DNA from 4 places in the Escherichia ruysiae genome. Region 2 is predicted to be linked to each of the others. Evidence: predicted binding sites of a transcription regulator. Region 2 holds the regulator's gene; each other region holds the start of a gene.
What was found. The regulator CRP, encoded in region 2, controls carbon source genes, mostly activating them, when cyclic AMP is high. The targets are predictions, from matches to a motif close to ATGTGANNNNNNTCACAT.
Positions count from the first base shown of each region.

Region 1: a site for CRP is predicted at 3,010-3,027, ahead of udp (uridine phosphorylase). Genes of this name have one in related genera too.
Region 3: a site for CRP is predicted at 1,664-1,681, ahead of uxuA (mannonate dehydratase). Genes of this name have one in related genera too.
Region 4: a site for CRP is predicted at 2,948-2,965, ahead of RGV86_RS05975 (YfcZ/YiiS family protein). Genes of this name have one in related genera too.

Region 1 is NZ_JAVIWS010000001.1:2,705,439-2,711,022, forward strand. It holds gene metE (5-methyltetrahydropteroyltriglutamate--homocysteine S-methyltransferase) at 1-2,035, shown strand, start outside; gene RGV86_RS13125 (dienelactone hydrolase family protein) at 2,075-2,890, opposite strand; gene udp (uridine phosphorylase) at 3,152-3,913, shown strand; gene rmuC (DNA recombination protein RmuC) at 4,054-5,481, shown strand; gene ubiE (bifunctional demethylmenaquinone methyltransferase/2-methoxy-6-polyprenyl-1,4-benzoquinol methylase UbiE) at 5,576-5,584, shown strand, end outside.
Region 2 is NZ_JAVIWS010000001.1:3,049,250-3,054,833, reverse strand. It holds gene RGV86_RS14690 (hydrolase) at 1-262, shown strand, start outside; gene RGV86_RS14685 (YheU family protein) at 256-474, shown strand; gene RGV86_RS14680 (phosphoribulokinase) at 528-1,397, shown strand; gene RGV86_RS14675 (OsmC family protein) at 1,452-1,856, opposite strand; gene crp (cAMP-activated global transcriptional regulator CRP) at 2,158-2,790, shown strand; gene RGV86_RS14665 (YccS/YhfK family putative transporter) at 2,841-4,931, shown strand; gene argD (bifunctional acetylornithine/succinyldiaminopimelate transaminase) at 5,024-5,584, opposite strand, start outside.
Region 3 is NZ_JAVIWS010000001.1:3,229,413-3,234,996, forward strand. It holds gene gntP (gluconate permease GntP) at 250-1,593, opposite strand; gene uxuA (mannonate dehydratase) at 1,932-3,116, shown strand; gene RGV86_RS15670 (fructuronate reductase) at 3,197-4,657, shown strand; gene uxuR (Uxu operon transcriptional regulator) at 4,927-5,584, shown strand, end outside.
Region 4 is NZ_JAVIWS010000001.1:1,181,489-1,187,072, reverse strand. It holds gene RGV86_RS05990 (formate/nitrite transporter family protein) at 1-237, opposite strand, end outside; gene mlaA (phospholipid-binding lipoprotein MlaA) at 541-1,296, shown strand; gene fadL (long-chain fatty acid transporter FadL) at 1,358-2,698, opposite strand; gene RGV86_RS05975 (YfcZ/YiiS family protein) at 3,070-3,354, shown strand; gene fadI (acetyl-CoA C-acyltransferase FadI) at 3,535-4,845, shown strand; gene fadJ (fatty acid oxidation complex subunit alpha FadJ) at 4,845-5,584, shown strand, end outside.

The DNA of each region.
Region 1 (5,584 bases), 340 kb from region 2:
GCTGGGTAACGTTCCGGCGCGTCATCAGAATAAAGACGGTTCGGTGGATATCGACACCCTGTTCCGTATTGGTCGCGGTCGTGCGCCAACAGGTGAACCTGCGGCGGCGGCAGAAATGACCAAATGGTTTAACACCAACTATCACTACATGGTGCCGGAATTCGTTAAAGGCCAACAGTTCAAACTGACCTGGACGCAGCTGCTGGATGAAGTAGACGAGGCGCTGGCGTTGGGTCACAAGGTGAAACCTGTGCTTCTGGGGCCGGTTACCTATCTGTGGCTGGGGAAAGTGAAAGGTGAACAGTTTGACCGCCTGAGCCTGCTGAACGATATTCTGCCGGTTTATCAGCAGGTTCTGGCAGAACTGGCAAAACGCGGTATTGAGTGGGTACAGATTGACGAACCGGCGCTGGTGCTGGAACTGCCGCAGGCGTGGCTGGACGCATATAAACCTGCTTACGATGCGCTCCAGGGCCAGGTGAAACTGCTGCTGACCACCTATTTTGAAGGTGTAACGCCAAACCTCGACACGATTACGGCGCTGCCTGTTCAGGGTCTGCATGTCGACCTCATTCATGGCAAAGATGATGTAGCAGAACTGCACAAGCGCCTGCCTTCTGACTGGCTGCTGTCTGCCGGACTGGTCAATGGTCGTAACGTCTGGCGCGCCGATCTCACCGAGAAATATGCACAAATTAAAGACATTGTCGGCAAACGTGATTTGTGGGTGGCATCTTCCTGCTCGCTGCTGCATAGCCCTATCGACCTGAGCGTGGAAACGCGTCTTGATGCAGAAGTGAAAAGCTGGTTTGCCTTCGCCCTGCAAAAATGTCATGAACTGGCTCTACTGCGCGATGCGCTGAACAGTGGTGATACGGCAGCTCTGGCAGAGTGGAGCGCCCCGATTCAGGCGCGTCGTCACTCTACCCGCGTACATAATCCGGCGGTAGAAAAGCGTCTGGCGGCGATTACCGCCCAGGACAGCCAGCGTGCGAACGTTTATGAAGTGCGTGCTGAAGCCCAGCGTGCGCGTTTTAAACTGCCAGCCTGGCCGACCACCACGATTGGCTCTTTCCCGCAAACTACAGAAATTCGTACCCTGCGTCTGGATTTCAAAAAGGGCAATCTCGACGCCAACAACTACCGCACGGGTATTGCGGAACATATCAAACAGGCCATTGTTGAGCAGGAACGTTTAGGACTGGATGTGCTGGTGCATGGTGAGGCTGAGCGTAATGACATGGTGGAATACTTTGGTGAGCACCTCGACGGTTTTGTCTTTACGCAAAACGGTTGGGTACAGAGCTACGGTTCCCGCTGCGTGAAGCCACCGATTGTTATTGGTGACGTTAGCCGCCCGGCACCGATCACCGTGGAGTGGGCGAAGTATGCGCAATCGCTGACCGACAAACCGGTAAAAGGGATGCTGACCGGCCCGGTGACCATTCTTTGCTGGTCATTCCCGCGCGAAGACGTCAGCCGTGAAACCATTGCCAAACAAATTGCGCTGGCGCTGCGTGATGAAGTGGCCGATCTGGAAGCCGCTGGAATTGGCATCATCCAGATTGATGAACCGGCGCTGCGCGAAGGTTTACCGCTGCGTCGCAGCGACTGGGATGCATATCTCCAGTGGGGCGTGGAAGCTTTCCGTATCAACGCCGCCGTGGCGAAGGATGAAACGCAGATCCACACTCACATGTGTTATTGCGAGTTCAACGACATCATGGATTCGATTGCGGCGCTGGATGCTGACGTCATCACTATCGAAACCTCGCGTTCCGACATGGAGTTGCTGGAGTCATTCGAAGAGTTTGATTATCCGAATGAAATCGGTCCAGGCGTCTATGACATTCACTCGCCAAACGTACCGAGCGTGGAATGGATTGAAGCCCTGCTGAAGAAAGCGGCAAAACGCATTCCGGCAGAGCGCCTGTGGGTCAACCCGGACTGCGGCCTGAAAACGCGCGGCTGGCCAGAAACCCGCGCGGCACTGGCGAACATGGTGCAGGCGGCACAGAATTTGCGTCGGGGATAAACTCCAAACCGGGTGGTAATACCACCCGGTCTTTTCTCATTACAGCGACTTCTTCCCACCATACTGCTTAAACCATTCCAGCATACGCTGCCAACCGTCTTTCGCAGACTCGGCATGATAGCTCGGGCGATAATCGGCGTTAAATGCATGACCGGCATCCGGGTACACGATAATCTCCGCTTTCGCGTTTGCTGCCCGCAGCGCCTGACGCATGGTTTCGACGCTCTCCTGCGGAATGCTGTTATCCTGACCGCCATATAAGCCGAGAACCGGCGCGTTAAGATCGGTTGCGATATCAACAGGTTGTTTCGGTGAATTCAGCGACTTATCGCCTGTCAGCTTGCCGTACCACGCCACTGCCGCTTTCAGCTGCGGGTTGTGCGCGGCATACAACCAGGTGATACGTCCGCCCCAGCAAAATCCGGTAATCATTAAACGATGGACATCGCCGCCGTTGCGGGACGCCCAACTGGCGACATGATCGAGATCGGCCAGCACCTGTGAGTCAGGCACTTTTGCTACCAGACCGCTTAGCAACGTGGGAATATCGGCGAAATCATTCGGATCACCTTCGCGGAAGTAGAGTTCTGGTGCGATAGCCAGATATCCCTCCAGCGCCAGACGGCGACAAATGTCACGGATATGTTCATGCACGCCAAAAATTTCCTGCACTACAATGACCACTGGTAGTGGGCCATCGCTCTGTTTTGGACGGGCATGATAAGCAGGCATGTTATCCCCTTGTGAAGGGATAGAGGTGAACCCTGCCACAATCGCATCATCCGGAGTCTGAACGATGGTCGAGGCGAGGGGGGATGCAGCAGGTGCAAATCCAGAGTGTTGTGTTGTTGTCATGGTATTCTCCGTACCCTTATAAAAATTTTGCGCAATGTTAACTATAGTCAGCGTGCAACAATTCACATTGCCTCAAATGGCTCATCTTTTAAGCGGCCTTACTGACTTAAGAGTAAATTATGTGATTTAAGTCACTTTTGATGAGTAAATGTATGCAACACATTTGCATCATAGTGATGACTATCACGAAAAAATCTTAATCCCTTCGGTAAAGTACCTTTTTGCTTCTTCTGACTAAACCGATTCACAGAGGAGTTGTATATGTCCAAGTCTGATGTTTTTCATCTCGGCCTCACTAAAAACGATTTACAAGGGGCTACGCTTGCCATCGTCCCTGGCGACCCGGATCGTGTGGAAAAGATCGCCGCGCTGATGGATAAGCCGGTTAAGCTGGCATCTCACCGCGAATTCACCACCTGGCGTGCAGAGCTGGATGGTAAACCTGTTATTGTCTGCTCTACCGGTATCGGCGGCCCGTCTACTTCTATTGCCGTTGAAGAACTGGCACAGCTGGGCATTCGCACCTTCCTGCGTATCGGTACAACTGGCGCTATTCAGCCGCATATTAATGTTGGTGATGTACTGGTTACCACGGCGTCTGTTCGTCTGGATGGCGCGAGCCTGCACTTCGCACCGCTGGAGTTCCCGGCTGTCGCTGATTTCGAATGTACGACTGCGCTGGTTGAAGCAGCGAAATCCATTGGCGCGACGACTCACGTTGGCGTGACTGCTTCTTCTGATACCTTCTATCCAGGTCAGGAACGTTACGATACTTACTCTGGTCGCGTAGTCCGTCACTTTAAAGGTTCTATGGAAGAGTGGCAGGCGATGGGCGTGATGAACTATGAAATGGAATCTGCGACTCTGCTGACCATGTGTGCAAGCCAGGGCCTGCGTGCTGGTATGGTGGCGGGCGTTATCGTTAACCGTACCCAGCAAGAGATCCCGAATGCTGAGACGATGAAACAAACTGAAAGCCATGCGGTGAAAATCGTGGTGGAAGCGGCGCGCCGTCTGTTGTAATTCTCTTCTCCTGTCTGAAGGCCGACGCGTTCGGCCTTTTGTATTTTTGCGTAGCGCCTCGCAGGAAATGCCTTTCCAACTGGACGTTTGTACAGCACAATTCTATTTTGTGCGGGTAAGTTGTTGCGTCAGGAGGCTTTGTGGATTTCTCAATCATTGTTTATGCCATTATTGCGCTGGTCAGTGTGGCCATCGGCTGGCTGTTTGCCAGTTATCAGCACGCGCAGCAAAAAGCCGAGCAATTAGCTGAACGTGAAGAGATGGTCGCGGAGTTAAGCGCGGCAAAACAACAAATTACCCAAAGCGAGCACTGGCGCGCAGAGTGTGAATTGCTCAATAACGAAGTGCGCAGCCTGCAAAGTATTAACACCTCTCTGGAGGCTGATCTGCGTGAAGTGACCACGCGGATGGAGGCCGCACAGCAACACGCTGACGATAAAATTCGCCAGATGATTAACAGCGAGCAGCGTTTGAGCGAGCAATTTGAAAACCTCGCCAACCGTATTTTTGAGCACAGCAATCGCCGGGTTGATGAGCAAAACCGTCAGAGCCTGAACAGCCTGTTGTCGCCGCTGCGTGAACAACTGGACGGTTTTCGCCGTCAGGTTCAGGACAGCTTCGGTAAAGAAGCACAAGAACGCCATACCCTGACCCACGAAATTCGCAATCTCCAGCAGCTCAACGCGCAAATGGCCCAGGAGGCAATCAACCTGACGCGTGCGCTGAAAGGTGACAATAAAACCCAGGGCAACTGGGGCGAAGTGGTATTGACGCGCGTGCTGGAGGCTTCCGGTCTGCGCGAAGGGTATGAATATGAAACCCAGGTCAGCATCGAAAATGACGCCCGCTCGCGGATGCAGCCGGATGTCATCGTGCGGCTACCGCAGGGGAAAGATGTGGTGATCGACGCCAAAATGACGCTGGTCGCCTATGAACGCTACTTCAATGCAGAAGACGACTACACTCGCGAAAGCGCATTGCAGGAACATATCGCGTCGGTGCGTAACCATATCCGCTTGCTGGGGCGTAAAGATTATCAACAGCTACCAGGGCTAAGAACGCTGGATTACGTGCTGATGTTTATCCCCGTCGAACCTGCGTTTTTACTGGCGCTTGATCGCCAGCCGGAGCTGATAACAGAAGCGTTGAAAAACAATATCATGCTGGTTAGCCCGACCACGCTGCTGGTGGCGTTGCGTACTATCGCCAACCTGTGGCGTTATGAGCATCAAAGTCGCAACGCCCAGCAAATCGCCGATCGCGCCAGCAAGCTGTACGACAAGATGCGTTTGTTTGTCGATGATATGTCAGCGATCGGTCAAAGTCTGGACAAAGCGCAGGATAACTATCGTCAGGCAATGAAAAAACTCTCTTCAGGTCGCGGAAATGTGCTGGCGCAGGCAGAAGCGTTTCGCGGTTTAGGGGTAGAAATTAAACGCGAGATTAATCCGGATTTGGCTGAACAGGCGGTGAGTCAGGATGAAGAGTATCGACTGCGGTCGGTTCCGGGGCAGCCGAATGATGAAGCTTATCAACGCGATGATGAATATAATCAGCAGTCGCGCTAGCCCATTGGGGGTAGTTACGCCGGGTAGAAATCTAGGGCATCGACGCCCAATCTGTTACACTTCTGGAACAATTTTTTGATGAGCAGGCATTGAGATGGTGGAT
Region 2 (5,584 bases):
CTATTATCGTCAGTGTAGCGCCATGCCGATGCTCAATCGGATCGCCAAACCCACGCTGATTATTCACGCCAAAGACGATCCGTTTATGGATCATCAGGTGATCCCGAAACCGGAAAATCTCCCACCGCAAGTGGAGTATCAACTGACGGAACATGGCGGTCATGTTGGCTTTATTGGCGGTACATTACTTCATCCGCAAATGTGGCTGGAGTCACGCATTCCTGACTGGTTATCAACGTATCTGGAGGCGAAATCATGTTGATTCCGTGGCAAGACCTCTCCCCCGAAACGCTGGAAAATTTAATTGAAAGCTTTGTGTTACGCGAAGGCACCGATTATGGTGAACATGAGCGTACACTTGAACAGAAAGTCGCCGACGTCAAACGCCAGCTACAGTGCGGAGAAGCGGTGCTGGTATGGTCGGAGCTGCACGAAACGGTCAATATCATGCCGCGCAGTCAGTTTCGCGAATAACCTGCAACCGTCGGCGGACGAGATAATAATGATAGCTAAGTCATGGAGTTACTATGTCTGCCAAACATCCGGTCATTGCGGTAACAGGATCCAGCGGCGCGGGAACCACCACTACCAGCCTCGCGTTTCGAAAAATCTTCGCGCAGTTAAATCTGCGCTCAGCCGAGGTAGAAGGCGACAGTTTTCACCGTTACACCCGCCCGGAAATGGACATGGCGATCCGCAAAGCGCGCGACGCCGGGCGGCATATCAGTTACTTCGGCCCCGAAGCTAACGACTTCGGCCTGCTGGAACAAACCTTCATTGAATACGGCCTGAGCGGCAAAGGGAAATCTCGCAAATATCTGCATACCTACGACGAAGCCGTACCGTGGAATCAGGTGCCAGGTACGTTTACCCCGTGGCAGGCGCTGCCAGAACCCACCGATGTGCTGTTTTATGAAGGTTTGCACGGCGGCGTGGTCACACCACAACATAACGTCGCGCAGCATGTGGATTTACTGGTTGGTGTAGTGCCTATCGTTAACCTGGAGTGGATTCAAAAACTCATCCGCGACACCAGCGAGCGCGGGCACTCGCGAGAAGCGGTGATGGACTCGGTAGTTCGCTCAATGGAAGACTATATCAACTACATCACACCGCAGTTTTCTCGCACCCACATTAACTTCCAGCGCGTCCCCACCGTTGACACCTCAAACCCCTTCGCCGCAAAAGGCATCCCATCGCTGGATGAAAGCTTTGTGGTAATCCATTTTCGAAATCTGGAAGGAATCGATTTCCCCTGGCTGTTGGCGATGCTGCAAGGCTCGTTCATTTCCCACATCAATACATTAGTGGTGCCGGGCGGCAAAATGGGTCTGGCAATGGAGTTAATTATGCTGCCGCTGGTGCAACGACTGATGGAAGGGAAGAAAATCGAGTAACTCTGCTATTAAGCCGGATAAAATACTCTCCGGCTTCACAACGGGATAGTTAAATCACGCGGCAACCACTTCATACGAGTGAGTAATATTTACCGCTTTTTCCAGCATCAACGCGACTGAGCAATACTTCTCGGCTGAGAGATCAACCGCACGCGCAACCGCTGCATCCTTCAGGTCGCGACCGGTGACGATAAAATGCAGATTAATGTGCGTAAACAGGCGTGGTGCCTCTTCGCGGCGTTCAGAGGTCAATTTTACTTCACAATCGACCACATCCTGACGCCCTTTTTGCAGGATAGAAACCACATCAATGGCGCTGCAACCACCCGCCGCCATCAACACCATTTCCATCGGACTTGGCGCTTTATCGCCTGAGTTGCCGTCCATTAAAATCTGGTGACCAGAGGCGGATTCGCCCAGAAAGGTTAACCCTTCGACCCACTTCACACGCGCTTGCATAATCGAAACTCCATTGCGTCAATTTTCCTGACAGAGTACGCGTACTGACCAAATCGCGCAACGGAAGGCGACCTGGGTCATGCTGAAGCGAGACACCAGGAGACACAACGCGAAAGCTATGCTAAAACAGTCAGGATGCTACAGTAATACATTGATGTACTGCATGTATGTAAAGGACGTCACATTACCGTGCAGTTCAGTTGATAGCCCCTTCCCAGGTAGCGGGAAGCACATTTCGGCAATCCAGAGACAGCGGCGTTTTCTGGCTCTGGAGAAAGCTTATAACAGAGGATAACCGCGCATGGTGCTTGGCAAACCGCAAACAGACCCGACTCTCGAATGGTTCTTGTCTCATTGCCACATTCATAAGTACCCATCCAAGAGCACGCTTATTCACCAGGGTGAAAAAGCGGAAACGCTGTACTACATCGTTAAAGGCTCTGTGGCAGTGCTGATCAAAGACGAGGAGGGTAAAGAAATGATCCTCTCTTATCTGAATCAGGGTGATTTCATTGGCGAACTGGGCCTGTTTGAAGAAGGCCAGGAACGTAGCGCATGGGTACGTGCGAAAACCGCCTGTGAAGTGGCTGAAATTTCCTACAAAAAATTCCGCCAATTAATTCAGGTAAACCCGGATATTCTGATGCGTCTCTCCGCACAGATGGCACGTCGCCTGCAAGTCACTTCAGAGAAAGTGGGCAACCTGGCATTCCTCGATGTAACAGGCCGCATTGCACAGACTCTGCTGAACCTGGCAAAACAACCGGATGCCATGACTCACCCGGACGGTATGCAAATCAAAATTACCCGTCAGGAAATCGGTCAGATTGTCGGCTGTTCTCGTGAAACCGTGGGGCGCATTCTGAAGATGCTGGAAGATCAGAACCTGATCTCCGCACACGGTAAAACCATCGTCGTTTACGGCACTCGTTAATCCCGTCGGAGTGGCGCGTTACTGAGTAGCGCGCCATTTTGTTTAACCCGATGTGGCGCAGACTGATTTACCATCCTGATATCAACTATGCACTACGACAAACGCTGGTGCTATGTTTGCCCGTGGCCGTTGGTCTATTGCTTGGCGAATTAAGGCTTGGGCTGCTCTTTTCCCTCGTCCCCGCCTGTTGCAATATTGCGGGGCTTGATACGCCCCATAAACGCTTTTTCAAACGTTTAATTATTGGTGCGTCGCTGTTTGCCACGTGCAGCTTGCTAACACAACTGCTGCTGGAAAAAGATATCCCCCTGCCATTTCTGCTGACAGGGTTAACGTTGATACTTGGCGTTACTGCCGAGTTAGGGCCATTACACGCAAAATTACTTCCCGCATCGCTGCTGGCAGCTATTTTTACCTTAAGTCTGGCGGGATACATGCCCGTCTGGGAACCGTTGCTCATCTATGCGTTGGGTACACTCTGGTATGGGCTGTTTAACTGGTTTTGGTTCTGGCTCTGGCGCGAACAACCGCTACGCGAGTCACTTAGCCTGCTGTACCGTGAACTGGCAGATTATTGCGAAGCCAAATACAGCCTGCTTACCCAGCACACCGATCCTGAGAAAGCGTTGCCACCGCTGCTGGAACGCCAGCAAAAAGCGGTCGATTTAATTACCCAGTGCTATCAGCAAATGCATATGCTTTCCGCGCAAAATAATACCGATTACAAGCGGATGCTGCGCATTTTCCAGGAGGCGCTGGATTTACAGGAACACATCTCGGTCAGTTTGCATCAGCCAGAAGAGGTGCAAAAGCTGGTCGAGCGTAGCCATGCGGAGGAGGTTATCCGCTGGAATGCGCAAACCGTCGCCACTCGCCTGCGCGTGCTGGCTGATGACATTCTTTACCATCGCCTGCCGACGCGTTTTACGATGGATAAGCAAATTGGCGCACTGGAAAAAATCGCCCGCCAGCATCCGGATAACCCTGTAGGGCAATTCTGCTACTGGCATTTCAGCCGCATCGCCCGCGTGCTGCGAACGCAAAAACCACTCTATACCCGTGACTTACTGGCCGATAAACAGCGCCGAATGCCGTTACTCCCGGCGCTGAAAAGCTATCTTTCCCTGAAATCGCCAGCACTGCGTAATGCAGGACGACTGAGTGTGATGTTAAGCGTTGCCAGCCTGATGGGCACCGCGCTGCATCTGCCGAAATCCTATTGGATACTAATGACGGTATTGCTGGTGACGCAAAATGGTTATGGCGCGACTCGTCTGCGAATTGTGAATCGTTCTGTCGGAACCGTGGTTGGATTAATTATTGCTGGTGTTGCACTGCACTTTAAAATCCCTGAAGGTTACACCCTGACGCTGATGCTTTTCACCACGCTCGCCAGTTACCTGATATTGCGCAAAAACTACGGCTGGGCGACGGTCGGTTTTACCATTACCGCTGTATATACCCTGCAACTGTTATGGCTGAATGGCGAGCAGTACATCATCCCCCGTCTAATCGATACTATCATCGGTTGTCTGATTGCCTTCGGCGGCACAGTTTGGCTGTGGCCGCAGTGGCAGAGCGGCTTATTGCGCAAGAACGCCCATGATGCCTTAGAAACTTACCAGGAGGCCATTCGTCTGATCCTCAGTAAAGATCCGCAACCTACGCCACTAGCCTGGCAACGAATGCGGGTTAATCAGGCGCATAACACCTTGTATAACTCATTGAACCAGGCGATGCAGGAACCGGCGTTTAACAGCCATTATCTGGCAGATATGAAACTGTGGGTTACGCATAGTCAGTTTATTGTTGAGCATATTAATGCCATGACCACGCTGGCGCGGGAGCACCGGACATTGCCGCCGGAACTGGCGCAGGAGTATTTGCAGTCTTGTGAAATCGCTATTCAACGCTGTCAGCAGCGGCTGGAATATGATGAACCGGGGAGTTCTGGTGACGCCAATATCATAGACTCGCCAGAGATGCTGCCACACGAAGGCGCGTCTGGCACGCTGGAGCAGCATTTACAACGCGTTATTGGCCATCTGAATACAATGCACACCATTTCAGCGATGGCCTGGCGGCAGCGACCGCATCACGGGATTTGGTTGAGTCGGAAGTTACGGGATTCGAAGGCGTAATATCATTATTGCCAGAAGCAAACCGTAGGTCGGATTAGGCGTTCACGCCGCATCCGACATGCTTTGCCTGATGCGACGATGACACGTCTTATTTACGCCCCAATCACCTTCGCCACCGCGTGGGCGAAACGTTGCATCCCTTCATCGATATCCGCATCTTCCACCACCAGCGATGGTGCAAAACGCATCACATCCGGTCCGGCATTCAGCACCATTACGCCTGCCTCTGCGCCCGCATACAGGAAATCACGCGCCCGACCTTTGTACTGTGGCTTAAGCTCCGCGCCAATCAACAGCCCCATACCGCGAATATCGCTAAACACATCGTACTGCTGATCGATCTTCTGCAAATGGTCAACAAAACGCTGGCGTTTCGCCTGAATGCCTTCCAGCACTTCAGGGGTATTGATGATATCAAACGCCGCGCCCGCTACTGCACAGGCCAGAGGATTACCGCCGTAGGTGGAACCGTGAGAACCAGGATGAAACGCAGAAGCAATTTCCGCCGTGGTCAGCATGGCGCTAATCGGGAAGCCGCCGCCTAACGCTTTCGCAGAAGTCAGAATATCCGGCGTCACGCCGTAGTACATGTAAGCAAACAAATCGCCAGTCCGCCCCATCCCGCACTGCACTTCATCAAACACCAATAATGA
Region 3 (5,584 bases), 180 kb from region 2:
ATCACAGGGCTTGCTAATGCTGGTACGTAATATTACGTGATGCGCCAGGCTACCTGCAAAACCTGCATGTTAGCCCTTTGTAGGCCAGATAAGACGCGCCAGCGTCGCATCAGGCATACACAAAGCGCACTTTGCTGGTCTGTTCCCCTCACCCTAACCCTCTCCCCGGAGGGGCGAGGGGACTGTCTGGGCACATTTTTAGACTTTGTCATCAGTCAGAGCCTGCCATTGGCAGGCTCTGGTGTTCCTTTACGCTACCATGCTGATAATCAACACAATAATCAGCCCAACCACGGAGTTGACCAGTTCCAGCAGACCCCATGTTTTTAACGTGTCTTTTACCGACAGGTCAAAATAACCCTTAAACAACCAGAAAGATGCATCGTTAATGTGGGTGAGGGTGTTGGAACCTGCAGCCGTCGCCAGCACCAGCAGCGCCGGATTCACGCCAACCAGTTGACCGGTTGCCGGATCAAGGATTGCAGCACTGATAATCCCGGCGGCAGTCATCGCCGAAACCACACCCTGACCGGTCGCCAGACGAATCAGTACGGTGATCAGCCACGCCATGATGTAGGGCGAAATATTGCCATGCGACATCAACATGCCGATGGTGTCACCAATGCCGGTGTCGATGATGGTCTGCTTCAGTACGCCGCCAGCACCGATGATCAGAATCACCATCGCAATGCTTTTTACCGAGCTTTCAAAGGCGTTCATTACCCACTGCATATCGTGCCCGCGCGCGGTGCCAAAGAGTACGAATGCAACCACCATCGCAATAAACATTGCAATCGGCGAGGAACCGATAAAGTTAACCACTTCCCAGGCAGGGGTCTCTTTTACCAGCCAGATATTGGCGATGGTGGTGGAGATCATAATGATCGCTGGGATCAGCGGCACCAGAATCGAAACGCCGAAAGAAGGCAGATTGTTCATATCTACCGGTTGATCTGCTTTCAGAAATGACGGCGTTGGGCGTTCCAGATTACCGAGGAACTTCGGCAGGATCAGGCCAGCGCAGATTACACTTGGGATCGTCACCAGTACGCCATAGATATAAACCATCCCCATATCCGCGCCATAAGCATTTACCAGCGCCACCGGGCCCGGCTGCGGCGGGAACAGTGAATGTGCGGTAGTGGCAGCTGCTACTGCCGGAATAGCCAGTTTCAGGAACGGGATTTTGGCTTCGGCTGCAATCACGATCACCAGCGGTGCCAACATGATAAAGGCCACTTCATAGAACATCGCCAGACCGAAAATCAAGCCGATGATAATCACCGATATCTGAACATAGCGCAGACCGAGACGCGCCAGCAGCGTGTGCGCTATCTGGTGAGCCGCGCCAGAGTCGACCATCAATTTACCGATGACCGCACCGAATACCACGATGATCGCCAGTTCCCCCAGCGTGTTGCCGAAGCCCGCTTTCATGGTGTGAAGCAGCGACATCAAATCCATGCCCGCCAGCATCCCGACGGACAGCGCCGCCACTAGCAAAGCCACCATTGAATTGATTTTGAACTTCAAATTCAGTACCAGCATCAGGCCAATGCCGAATACCACCCAGAGAATGTTAAGCACATGCATAACGTTTTACCTTACCTGGTTGAACCGTTGTTATTTTGGGCGACATGTTATGTAAATTGGTCAACCATTGTTGCGATGAATATCACATACCCTGATCAATAACCGTTGTTTACCCTTGCTGTAATTTGCAACAATCGGCGGGAGAGTAGATTTCTTGTGATGTGGTTAACCAATTTTAGAATCCGGGTTGACATGTCTTACCAAAAGGTAGAACTTATACGCCATCTCATCCGGTGCGACGCCACGGCTGTGGTCTGGTTGTTCATCCGGATACCTAAACAACTCCGGGGTTCCGCGTCTCTTCGCTGTTGAACCCACTATGTGAAAGAGGAAAAATCATGGAACAGACCTGGCGCTGGTACGGCCCAAACGATCCGGTTTCTTTAGCTGATGTCCGTCAGGCGGGCGCAACTGGCGTGGTTACCGCGCTGCACCATATCCCGAACGGCGAAGTATGGTCCGTAGAAGAGATCCTCAAACGCAAGGCTATCGTTGAAGATGCTGGCCTGGTGTGGTCTGTCGTAGAAAGCGTGCCAATTCACGAAGATATCAAAACCCATACCGGCAACTATGAGCAGTGGATCGCTAACTATCAGCAGACCCTGCGCAACCTTGCGCAGTGCGGTATTCGCACCGTGTGCTACAACTTCATGCCAGTGCTCGACTGGACCCGTACTGACCTCGAATACGTACTGCCGGACGGCTCCAAAGCCCTGCGTTTCGACCAGATCGAATTTGCTGCGTTTGAAATGCACATCCTGAAGCGCCCAGGCGCGGAAGCGGATTACACCGAAGAAGAAATTGCTCAGGCTGCTGAACGCTTCGCCACTATGAGCGACGAAGACAAAGCGCGTCTGACCCGTAACATCATTGCTGGTCTGCCGGGCGCGGAAGAAGGCTACACCCTCGACCAGTTCCGTAAGCACCTGGAGCTGTACAAAGATATCGACAAAGCGAAGCTGCGCGAAAACTTTGCGGTCTTCCTGAAAGCCATTATTCCGGTTGCCGAAGAAGTTGGCGTGCGTATGGCTGTTCACCCGGACGATCCGCCGCGCCCGATCCTCGGCCTGCCGCGCATTGTTTCCACCATTGAAGATATGCAGTGGATGGTTGATACCGTAAACAGCATGGCGAACGGTTTCACCATGTGCACCGGTTCTTACGGCGTGCGTGCTGACAACGATCTGGTTGATATGATCAAGCAGTTCGGTCCGCGTATTTACTTCACCCATCTGCGTTCCACCATGCGTGAAGATAACCCGAAAACCTTCCACGAAGCGGCGCACCTGAACGGTGACGTTGATATGTACGAAGTGGTGAAAGCGATTGTTGAAGAAGAACACCGTCGTAAAGCGGAAGGCAAAGAAGACCTGATCCCGATGCGTCCGGACCACGGTCATCAGATGCTGGACGACCTGAAGAAGAAAACCAACCCAGGTTACTCCGCGATTGGTCGTCTGAAAGGCCTGGCCGAAGTTCGCGGTGTCGAACTGGCGATCCAGCGCGCTTTCTTTAGCCGTTAATACCCACCGGCATGGCTGCGCGCCGTGCCGGTTCCTTCTTCCTTGCCGTCACTCTCTGAAGACGGATTCTGGAGTTTACGATGACTACTATTGTTGACAGCAATCTGCCGGTTGCCCGCCCGTCATGGGATCATTCTCGTCTGGAATCACGCATTGTGCATCTCGGTTGCGGGGCGTTTCACCGCGCGCACCAGGCGCTGTACACCCATCATCTGCTGGAAAGCACCGACAGCGACTGGGGTATCTGCGAAGTTAACCTGATGCCAGGTAACGACCGTGTGCTGATCGAAAACCTGAAAAAACAGCAACTGCTGTACACCGTGGCGGAAAAAGGTGCAGAAAGCACTGAACTGAAAATTATCGGTTCGATGAAAGAAGCTCTGCATCCGGAAATCGACGGTTGCGAAGGTATTCTCAACGCAATGGCGCGTCCGCAAACAGCGATTGTCTCCCTGACGGTCACGGAAAAAGGTTACTGCGCCGATGCGGCAAGCGGTCAGTTGGATCTCAATAACCCGCTGATCAAGCACGACCTGGAAAATCCGACCGCGCCGAAGTCCGCGATTGGTTACATCGTTGAAGCTCTGCGCCTGCGTCGTGAAAAAGGGCTGAAAGCGTTTACCGTAATGTCCTGCGACAACGTGCGTGAAAACGGTCATGTGGCGAAAGTTGCCGTTCTGGGGCTGGCTCAGGCGCGCGACCCACAGCTGGCGGCATGGATTGAAGAAAATGTCACCTTTCCGTGCACCATGGTTGACCGCATTGTTCCGGCGGCGACGCCAGAAACCTTACAGGAAATTGCTGATCAACTGGGTGTTTACGATCCGTGCGCGATTGCCTGTGAACCGTTCCGTCAGTGGGTGATTGAAGATAACTTCGTTAATGGTCGCCCGGACTGGGATAAAGTGGGCGCACAGTTCGTTTCGGACGTTGTACCATTCGAAATGATGAAACTGCGTATGCTCAACGGCAGCCACTCTTTCCTGGCGTACCTTGGTTACCTCGGTGGCTATGAAACCATTGCTGATACCATGACTAACCCGGCTTATCGCAAAGCCGCCTTTGCCCTGATGATGCAGGAACAAGCGCCAACGCTGTCGATGCCGGAAGGGACTGACCTGAACGCCTATGCGACGCTGCTGATCGAGCGTTTCAGCAACCCGTCTCTGCGTCACCGCACCTGGCAGATTGCGATGGACGGCAGCCAGAAGTTACCGCAGCGTCTGCTGGACCCGGTGCGTCTGCACCTGCAAAACGGCGGTAGCTGGCGTCACCTGGCGCTCGGCGTGGCGGGCTGGATGCGTTACACCCAGGGTGTGGATGAGCAAGGCAACGCCATCGACGTAGTTGACCCGATGCTGGCTGAATTCCAGAAGATCAACGCGCAATATCAGGGAGCAGAACGCGTAAAAGCCCTGTTGAGCCTGAGCGGTATTTTTGCAGATGATCTGCCGCAGAATGCCGACTTTGTTGGCGCAGTGACAGCGGCATATCAGCAACTGTGCGAGCGCGGCGCGCGCGAATGCGTGGCTGCACTGTAACTGACTGATTACCATACAGACTTACTGGTCAATCAAACCAATATTTGGTTGACCAGTTTTCGTTTTTTTGCCTACCTGTACGTGCCAACTTCCAGTGCTAATGGTATAGTTTGTCATTGACGATCAACGTAAGATCGCCCGATGCGCACGCTTATCGAGCCAGGGTATCAATCGCAACTTATTAAATACGCACTCTTTGTCGGTCGGATAAGGTGTTCACGCCGCATCCGGCAATAATTTGATTAACCGCACCTAACGGACACAACATCATGAAATCTGCCACCTCTGCGCAAAGACCTTACCAGGAAGTCGGGGCGATGATCCGCGATCTGATCATCAAAACACCGTACAATCCTGGCGAACGACTGCCGCCGGAGCGTGAAATCGCAGAAATGCTCGAGGTTACGCGTACTGTGGTGCGTGAGGCGTTGATCATGCTGGAGATCAAAGGGCTGGTAGAAGTGCGGCGCGGCGCCGGTATTTATGTTCTCGACAGTTCAACCAGCCACACTGCCGACAACGCAGATGCCAACGTCTGCAATGACGCCGGTCCTTTTGAGCTGTTACAGGCGCGTCAGTTACTGGAAAGTAACATCGCGGAATTTGCCGCTTTGCAGGCCACCCGCGAAGATATCGTCAAAATGCGCCAGGCATTGCAGCTTGAAGAACGCGAACTGGCCTCCAGCGCACCGGGCAGCAGTGAAAGCGGCGATATGCAGTTCCACCTCGCCATCGCGGAAGCGACCCATAACAGTATGCTGGTGGAGTTGTTCCGTCAGTCCTGGCAGTGGCGTGAAAACAATCCGATGTGGATCCAGTTGCACAGCCATCTGGATGACAGCTTGTATCGCAAAGAGTGGCTGGGCGATCACAAACAGATCCTCGCTGCGTTAATCAAAAAAGACGCCCGTGCGGCGAAGCTGGCAA
Region 4 (5,584 bases), 1.9 Mb from region 2:
TATCCCTTTTGCCAGTAACGAAGCGCCCATCGACAGACCCGCCGCAATGGCTGACCACAGTAGCGCCATCGCGTCGCGCTCCAGCTCTTTTTCGCCGTCCTGACGGATATGTTCGTGAATAGCCATCGCTCTGGAGGGGAGCCGGTCTTCATCTATTTCTATTTTTTTTCCACGCTCTTTTTCTTCGCTCTCTACTTCAAGTTCGTCGCTGTGTTTATCTATTTTGTCATTGTCCATGATGTCGTCTCTTGAATTAGCACGTATAGCTAAAGCGTAGCGGCTTTTTTGCTCGCAACTGGCGGGAGTTACTCTGAAAATGTATAAAAGGCTGCGTTTGCCTTTTTCTGTTTCTACAGAATCAAGTAGCCTACAGGGCGGCGATTACCAGGCTATGATCAAGTCAGCAAACCAGGGCGTCTGGACATCAGTTGACGTGCTGTTACAATCGCCCACACCTAAACAGGCGGATACGGTATCGTTCCGTCATGGATGGCAAACTGCATAAGCCATAAAAAAGCCATAAAAAACAGGGAGACATTTATGAAGCTTCGCCTGTCGGCGCTTGCTCTGGGAACTACGCTTCTGGTGGGGTGTGCGAGTTCCGGTACAGATCAGCAAGGGCGTTCTGACCCGTTAGAAGGGTTCAACCGCACCATGTACAATTTTAACTTCAATGTGTTAGACCCGTATGTGGTTCGACCGGTAGCGGTCGCCTGGCGTGATTATGTTCCGCAACCGGCGCGTAACGGTTTGAGCAACTTCACCGGCAACCTGGAAGAACCTGCGGTGATGGTTAACTACTTCTTGCAGGGTGACCCTTATCAGGGGATGGTCCACTTTACCCGCTTTTTCCTGAACACCATTTTGGGAATGGGCGGTTTTATTGATGTTGCTGGGATGGCGAATCCGAAACTGCAACGCACCGAACCTCACCGTTTTGGCAGTACGCTCGGTCACTATGGCGTGGGTTATGGGCCGTACGTTCAGTTACCGTTCTACGGTAGCTTTACGCTGCGTGATGACGGCGGTGATATGGCAGACAGCCTTTACCCGGTACTTTCCTGGCTGACCTGGCCGATGTCGGTGGGTAAATGGACGCTTGAAGGGATCGAAACTCGTGCGCAGTTGCTGGATTCTGACGGCTTGCTTCGTCAGTCCTCCGATCCTTACATTATGGTGCGCGAGGCTTACTTCCAGCGTCATGATTTCATCGCCAATGGCGGTGAGCTCAAACCGCAAGAAAACCCGAACGCGCAAGCGATTCAGGATGATTTAAAAGATATCGATTCTGAATAAGACGCAAATAAAAAAGGTGAGTCGTAAAACTCACCTTTTTTCTTATTAAACGAACGTGTTATTAGAACGCGTAGTTAAAGTTAGTCCCGAACAGCCAGGCTTTACCTTCAGACTCGAAAGAATAAGCTGCCGCACCTTCACCTTCGGTGAATTTCACTTTCTGACCATGCATATAAGATGCGCCAACGTCAATGGATGCATCTTCATTAAATGCATAGGTTAACCCAGCACTTAACCACAAACGATCCTGGTCAGGAATGGAAATAGAGCGTTTATCTGCCGGAACCGGGCTGTCGTCATAGGCGATACCGGTACGGAAGGTCCAGTTTTTATCGTAATAGTAGGTTGTACCCAACGCGATACGATATGCGTCACGGAATCCTTCATCTTTATAGAACAGCGTCTGACCACTATCGCCTTTCGCTTTCAACTCCTGGAACTGACTCCAGCTGGTATAGGCCATGCTGTAGTGAATTGCCCACTGCGGCGCAACACGGTTATAACCAGAAATCTCCCACATCTCAGGCAGGTTGAGCGTCAAGGATCCATTTTGTGTTGCACCCATCGTGCCATACGGCAAGCCCATATTACCCAAAATGTTGTTCAGATTTGGGTTAATGGAGCTTTTGTAATCCCCTTCGAAGTCGATTTTAACTTCTGAACGATATGTCAGGCCCCAACGGTTATCTTTATCCAGTTCATAAAGAATACCCGCGTTCCAGCCAAAGCCCCACTCGTCACCTTTCAGATGAGCAATTTGAGAGTCCGGAGTATTAATACCATTGGTCAATGACGCGGGTACACCTTGGGCAATCAACTGTTGAGACAACAAAGGCCCCAGCGAACCGGCGTAACGCTCAATTTTTGCCTTGGCGTAAACAGCATCAAAACCAAGACCAAAACTCCAGCTATTGTTAAGGCGATAAGCCCCGCTAAGGTTAAGGTTGATTGTCTGCAGATCGGTTTTACCGCCATAGATACCAGCAGCATAGTTGTCGGTAAATTCCGTAGCCAGGCCGTAGTTGGACGTTATTGACGCTCCCCAACCAAACTGATCGTTAATAGGCGCGACAAAGTGCAGGTTAGGGACCCACGCTGTCGGTGCGATATTTTTAGCATTTGCACTCTGACCGGTTAAATTAGAATGCCCGGTAATATCTACATCCGGATCAATATAAACCGCACCCGCAGAAAAAGTCGGGCGGTCAAACATGGTAATCAACGCGGGGTTACGGCTGACGTTACCGGCATCATCGGCAATTGCGCCTTCCCCTGAATAAGCCCGACCCAGGCCAGAGGAAGAAAATTCGTTTAACTGAAAGCCTGCCGACCAGGCCTGGGTGGAGATAAGTGCCACTGCGACTGCGAGAGCAGACTTTGTAAACAGGGTTTTCTGGCTCATGACCATAACCTCAATAATTTATTTTTATACAAACTATGTTACGTGCTGTAACAGGAGCGCGAAGTGTAGGGGCTGATGTACATCTTAGAAATCAGACCAGTGGCGAGAGTATAGGTCTGACCAGATAGGATGTTGCAAGTATGTTTCTATCTTTTTTCAAATATGATCTAAGAAACGCGATCCAGCTGGCAAAATTTAGAGGTGGCGCACTCATCCATCCGGGTGAATTTTGTTTTAGATCATTTTTAAGTGTGATTTCGGTCACTTATCCGATTTTGCAGAATTAACAACTGGAGCAGCACTTTCCGGAAGCGTAAAATATCCGCAACGTTTATCTGGCACCTTGGGTGCACATACAGAGGAAATCAACGATGAGTAAATGTAGTGCTGATGAAACCCCGGTTTGCTGCTGTATGGATGTTGGCACCATTATGGACAACTCCGATTGCACCGCGTCTTACAGCCGCGTGTTTGCAAACCGCGCAGAAGCAGAACAAACGCTGGCGGCGCTGACTGAAAAAGCCCGTAGCGTGGAATCCGAACCGTGCAAAATCACCCCGACTTTCACTGAAGAGTCTGATGGTGTTCGCCTGGATATCGATTTCACTTTTGCCTGCGAAGCTGAAATGCTGATCTTCCAGCTGGGTCTGCGTTAATTCCTCTCAGGTACGCACGCCCCTGCCAGTTGCTGGCAGGGGCGTTTTGTTTTCTCTTCTTCTTTTCTCTCTGTGTCATAGCTCCCACTTTCCCTTTTCTCCACTTGGCTAAATGTAAAAAAATGGTTAAGACTATGATCAGGTCAGACCACTTTATCTATTTTTTTACAGGGGAGTGTTATGGGTCAGGTTTTACCGCTGGTTACCCGCCAGGGCGATCGTATCGCCATTGTTAGCGGATTACGCACGCCTTTTGCTCGCCAGGCGACGGCTTTTCATGGTATTCCCGCTGTTGATTTGGGGAAGATGGTCGTCGGAGAACTGCTTGCTCGTAGCGAGATCCCCGCCGAAGTGATTGAACAACTGGTCTTTGGTCAGGTCGTACAAATGCCGGAAGCCCCCAACATTGCGCGTGAAATTGTTCTTGGCACCGGAATGAACGTCCATACCGATGCTTACAGCGTCAGTCGTGCCTGTGCCACCAGTTTCCAGGCTGTTGCAAACGTCGCCGAAAGCCTGATGGCGGGAACCATTCGTGCGGGGATTGCCGGTGGGGCAGATTCCTCGTCGGTATTGCCGATTGGCGTTAGCAAAAAACTGGCGCGCGTGCTGGTGGATGTCAACAAAGCCCGCACAATGAGCCAGCGTCTGAAACTTTTCTCTCGTCTGCGTTTGCGTGACTTAATGCCCGTGCCGCCTGCGGTAGCGGAATATTCCACCGGCTTGCGGATGGGTGACACCGCTGAACAAATGGCGAAAACCTACGGCATCACCCGCGAACAGCAAGATGCATTAGCGCACCGTTCGCATCAGCGAGCCGCTCAGGCGTGGTCGGAAGGTAAACTCAAAGAAGAAGTGATGACCGCCTTTATCCCCCCTTATAAACAACCGCTTGCCGAAGACAACAATATTCGCGGTAATTCCTCGCTTGCTGATTACGCAAAGCTGCGTCCGGCGTTTGATCGTAAACACGGAACGGTAACGGCAGCGAACAGTACGCCGCTGACCGATGGCGCTGCGGCGGTGATCCTGATGACCGAATCGCGGGCGAAAGAATTAGGGCTGGTGCCGCTGGGGTATCTGCGCAGTTATGCATTTACCGCGATAGATGTCTGGCAGGACATGTTGCTCGGTCCAGCCTGGTCAACGCCGCTGGCGCTGGAACGTGCCGGTTTAACGATGAGCGATCTGACATTGATTGATATGCATGAAGCATTTGCTGCCCAGACGCTGGCGAATATTCAGTTGCTGGGTAGTGAACGTTTTGCCCGCGATGTGCTGGGGCGTGCACATGCCACTGGTGAAGTGGACGACAGCAAATTTAACGTGCTTGGCGGTTCGATTGCTTACGGACATCCCTTCGCGGCTACTGGTGCGCGGATGATAACCCAGACATTGCATGAACTTCGCCGTCGCGGCGGTGGATTTGGTTTAGTGACCGCCTGTGCCGCAGGTGGGCTTGGTGCAGCAATGGTTCTGGAGGCGGAATAATGGAAATGGCATCAGCATTTACCCTCAATATGCGTCTGGACAATATTGCCGTCATCACCATTGATGTTCCTGGCGAGAAAATGAACACCCTGAAGGCGGAGTTTGCCTCACAGGTACGCACCATTATTAAACAACTCCGCGAAAATAAAGATCTGCGCGGCGTGGTGTTTATCTCCGCGAAACCGGACAACTTTATTGCCGGCGCGGATATCAACATGATCGGCAACTGCAAAACGGCGCAAGAAGCGGAAGCACTGGCGCGGCAGGGGCAACAGTTGATGGCGGAAATTCATGCCTTGCCAGTTCCGGTTATTGCCGCCATTCACGGCGCTTGCCTGGGCGGTGGACTGGAGTTGGCGCTGGCGTGCCACGGTCGTGTTTGTACTGACGATCCTAAAACGGTGCTCGGTTTGCCTGAAGTTCAGCTTGGGTTGTTACCCGGTTCAGGTGGCACCCAGCGTTTACCGCGCCTGATAGGTGTCAGCACAGCATTAGAGATGATCCTCACCGGCAAGCAGCTTCGGGCAAAACAGGCGTTAAAGCTGGGACTGGTGGATGACGTCGTTCCGCACTCCATTTTACTGGAAGCCGCTGTAGAGCTGGCGAAGCAGGATCGTCCGGTTTCGCGGGCACTTCCGATTCGCAAACGTGTGATGGCGGGGCCATTAGGTCGTGCGCTGTTATTCAAAATGGTAAGCAAAAAAACAGAACAGAAAACCCAGGGCAACTACCCGGCGAC